DNA from 2 places in the Janthinobacterium sp. GW821-FHT03A03 genome. Region 1 is predicted to be linked to the other one. Evidence: predicted binding sites of a transcription regulator. Region 1 holds the regulator's gene; the other holds the start of a gene.

What was found. Region 1 encodes FliA, which starts transcription of late flagellar genes. Its sites were predicted from a motif close to CTAAAGTTTNNNNNNNNNNNGCCGNTA; they were not measured.
Region 2: AC07VI_RS16380 (flagellar protein FliT) is a predicted target of FliA. The motif match lies at 1,087-1,113, and genes of this name have one in related genera.

What each region holds. Positions count from the first base shown of each region.
Region 1 covers NZ_JBWKUZ010000001.1:392,658-394,857, reverse strand. The annotation lists gene AC07VI_RS01805 (MinD/ParA family ATP-binding protein) at 1-752, shown strand, start outside; gene AC07VI_RS01800 (RNA polymerase sigma factor FliA) at 798-1,529, shown strand; gene AC07VI_RS01795 (flagellar motor protein) at 1,511-2,200, shown strand, end outside.
Region 2 covers NZ_JBWKUZ010000008.1:231-2,430, forward strand. The annotation lists partial or broken gene AC07VI_RS16375 (hypothetical protein) at 1-343, shown strand, start outside; gene AC07VI_RS16380 (flagellar protein FliT) at 747-1,043, opposite strand; gene AC07VI_RS16385 (HDOD domain-containing protein) at 1,236-2,063, opposite strand.

The DNA of each region.
Region 1 (2,200 bases):
TGCTGGTCAACCTGGGCGCCTCGCTGGCCTATGGCGGCAATGAAGTGCTGCTGGTCGACGCCAGCGGCAGCGGCGACGGCGTCGCCTCGCGCCTGGGCCTGGCGCATGGCGCCAGCCTGCTCGACGTGGCGCGCCAGCAGTGCGGCCTGAACCAGGTGATCCACCAGGTGCCGCAGGGCTTCGGCGTGGCGCACATGGGGGCGCGCAACCATCTGATGGACAGCGCCGACTATGCGGGCGAGGACGAGACGCGCCGCCTGGGCAAGACCTTCGAGGTGATGGCGCGTCAGAGCGGCATCGTGCTGGTCGACGGCGTCGTGGCCGAGCAGGGCGACTGCTTCCCCGTGCCGCTGATGGCCTCGTCCGATATCGTGGTGCAGGTGTCCAACAGCGCCACCTCGATCAAGGCGGCGTACTGCCTGATCAAGCGCCTGAACCAGGAACTGGGCCGGCGTCCCTTCGGCATTCTTGTTACCGGCGCTTCCGAATCCGAGGCAAAAGTGGTATACGATAATATGGCGCAGGCGGCAAGCCGCTACCTGGCCGTGAAACTGACGTCGATGGGTTCGGTGCCGGCCGATGAATACCTGCACCGCGCCGCGCGCCTGGGCCGCAGCGTGGTCGATGCGTTTCCGCTGGCCGGCGCGTCGGTGGCGTTCCGCGGACTGGCCGAGCGGCTGGTGCGTTCGGCGGCGCCCGTATTGGGAAGCACCTTGTACCAGACGGGGAGCGCACACCATTTCAGCGCCTGAATCCAACCGTAGCACCAGATAAGACGATAAAACAATAAGCAGCCTATGTACACGGTCAAAGGGAAATCGAACAAGGACTATTTGCTGACGGAGCACATTCCGCTGGTAAAGCGTCTGGCGCACCATATGAAGGCGAAGTTGCCGCCTTCGGTCGAGGTCGATGACCTGATCCAGGCCGGCATGATCGGCCTGCTCGACGCCATCAGCCGCTACGAGGAAACCCATGGCGCGCAGTTCGAGACGTATGCCGTGCTGCGCATCCGCGGCGCCATGCTCGACGAATTGCGCACCAGCGACTGGCTGCCGCGCAGCATGCGCCAGAACATGCGCAAGATCGAAGAGGCGATGAGCATCCTGCAGCAGCGCCTCGGCCACCCGCCGACGGAGTCGGAAGTGGCGAAACTGCTGAAAATGTCGCTGGCCGACTACCAGGAAATGCTGGGCGACGGCGGCGGCCACCAGCTGGTGTACTACGAAGATTTTCATGACCCGGACGGCAATGACAGCTTCCTCGACCGCCACTGCGTGGACGAGGACAGCGACCCCTTGCGTTCCCTGCTCGATACCGATTTCCGGCAGTCCGTGATCGACGCCATCGACGCGCTGCCGCCACGCGAGAAAATACTCATGGGCCTGTACTACGAAGAAGAGCTGAACCTGAAGGAGATCGGCGCGGTGATGGGGGTATCCGAATCGCGCGTCTCGCAGCTGCATACCCAGGCCGTCGCGCGCCTGCGCGCAACCTTGAGGGAGCAGGCGTGGACTGGTCCAGCGTAATCGGGCTGGCGCTGGCGCTGGCGGGCCTGCTGGTCGGCCAGGCACTGGAAGGCGGCAAGATGGCCTCCCTGCTGCAGCCGGCCGCCTTCGCCATCGTCATCATCGGCACCTTCGGCGCCGTGCTGCTGCAGACACGGCTGCGCACTTTCGTGCGCGGCCTGGAAATGCTGCGCTGGGTATTTTTGCCGCCCGCCGACACGCGCGCCGCGCTGGCGCGCGACATCGGGCAATGGAGCCTGACGGCGCGCCGCGACGGCCCGCTGGCGCTCGAGCGCCTGATGGAGAACACGGCCGACCGCTTCAACGCCAAGGGCTTGCGCATGATCGTCGACGGCATCGCGCCGGACAAGCTGCGCCAGCTGCTCGACGTGGAAATCTCCGCCTACGAGATGGCCGAGCGCCAGGCCGTCAAGGTGTGGGAATCGGCGGCCGGCTATTCGCCCACCATCGGCATCCTGGGCGCCGTGCTCGGTTTGATACACGTCATGGAAAACCTCACCGACCCCAGCAAACTGGGCAGCGGCATCGCCGTGGCCTTCGTCTCGACGATTTACGGCGTCGGCCTGGCCAATCTGCTGTTCCTGCCGGTGGCCAATAAACTCAAGGCCATCGTCTCGCGCCGGGTGGTGCAGTATGAAATCTCGGCCGCCGTGCTGTACGACATCGCCACG
Region 2 (2,200 bases), on a different contig from region 1:
CGCCGCCGTGACACCCGCCGCCGCCGCGCCGGCCGAGGCCGCGCCTGCGCTGCCGCACGCCAAGCCCAGGCCCCTGCACGCGCCGCCGCCGGAAAAGAAGGCGGGCGGCAATGGCTTGCTATGGCTGGGCATCGGCACCGCGCTCTTCCTGCTGCTGACGGCCGTCATCGCGTATGCCGTGCGCAAGCGCAGGCAGGCTGCGGCACCGGCGGCGCCATCGAAGTACTGGGTCTTGCTGCGCAAGCCGTTCCGCCGCAAGACCGACGTGCCGGTGCTGACGGAAACGGTGGAAGGGGAGCAAGAGCCGGCGCCGGAAGCGGAGCCGGAGCCGTTCTCCCGTTAACGCTCCGCTGAAATTTGATATATAAAAAGATATTGAAAAAATACATGGAAACGCGTGTCAATCGCGTTGCCTGTTTTTCAAAGATGGTGATATGATTAATTCAGTGGACTTGCTCTACGACAAAACAGTCCCAGCCTGGCGCAGCCACCAACGATAGCGTGGCGCGGCAAACAGGTGTAGCGTTGCATAAACGCCTGGGCCTGGAAGCGGTCTGCGATGCCGACGATGTGCTCGCGGACGCCGGATGCAACCGGCAGCGAGGCGACGCCAGGAGATACCTGGGGTTCGCCTTCCAAATTCTTTCTCCCTGCCAACACTGGCGCGCGCTGCGCGGCCGGCCAGGGCGGCAGGCGTAAAAAAAGCACCCTCGGGTGCTTTTGTCTTTTCTGCGATGCAAACTTGTTTACATGCGGGCGCGCGCGGCGGGCATCACGCTGGCCAGTTGCGTCATCCACGGTTCCGTGACGGCGCGGATGTCGCGGTCATTCGCCAGGATTTGCTTGAGCAGGTCGATCTTGCGCAGGCGCGCAGCGCCGGCAAGGGCGGGTACCTTGCCCGTCGTGGCCGTGCTGGCCGCGCTGGCGCACTGGTTTTCCAGGGTGTCCAGGCCATCCCAGTCGCTCGTACGCGCCGCCACGACCATTTTATTGGTCATTCCTGCAATATTTTCGTACATCGAGAGAACGTCGTTGGAGGTCATGATCACACCCGTAACTAGTGAATGTATTACTGCTTGTCTAGGTTAACGGCGGCCACGGCGGGAACTTGAGGGGTTTTTTGAAAATAAATGCAAATAATTTCAACCGCGCGCGCCTGCCTGCCGAAAAATGCGCCGAAACAGCGCGCCAGACCCCGTGGATGCGGGGCTTGGCGGGTGTCGGCGGCGGCGCGCTTATTTCACCAATTCTTCCAGCCCCGCGCTCAGTTCGGCCGGCGGCGGCATCTTGTCCACCAGCACGGAGGGCGGCAGGCCCAGCGATTCAGCCACGTCGCTGGGGTAGCAGGCGATGATTTCTTCATTGCTCAGGGCGTTTTCGTCGACGCGCGCGCGCCAGGCGCCCAGGTGGACGATGGCGGCCAGGCGGTTCAGGGGCGCCTTGATGAGCGGATCGGGAAAGGCGGCGATGGTGGCGGCAAACGTGGGCGGGAATTTCCAGCGGCGCGCCAGTTCCGCGCCCACGTCCGCGTAGCTGTAGCCCAGCGAGACCCGCTCCGCGTCCAGGCGGCGCGCATCGAGCGGCGGGGCGATCTTGTCGAGCTGCATGGCTTGCTCGGGCATGGCGGCATGGATCACCAGTTGGCCGATCGCATGCATCATGCCGATGGTAAACGCCAGGTCCTGGTTGTCGCCCGTCTGCCTGGCGATCCAGCGGGCCGATACGGCGCTGTGCAGGCTGTAGCGCCAGAACTGCGGCAGGTTCAGGCCGGGCACGGCCTTGTAGCCGTTGACCAGGCCCGAACTGATGACGAGCGTGCGCACGGTAACAAAGCCCAGCATCAGCACGGCGTCTTCCACCGTGCCGATGCTGTGCGAGACGTGGTAGTAGGCCGAGTTGGCCAGCCGCAGCAGCTTGGCGCTCAGCGCCGGGTCCGCGCCCAGCTGGCGGGCGATGTCTTCGGTGGAAATGGCGGGATTGTCGAAACTGCGGACCAGTTCGTCGACGACCTTCGGGGCGGTGGGCAGGGCATGGGGTTGCTGGAACAGCGCTTCAAGTTGCATGGCGATTCTCCTTGGCAGTCGCGCGGCACGGTGTCGGGATCGTCAAACTATATGCCGATTTTTTATGCGCATGCAAAAAAGTTCGCGGGCGGTTTTTTGGCCTGAAACAGGCTATGATTTTAGCCACTCATCCCAGC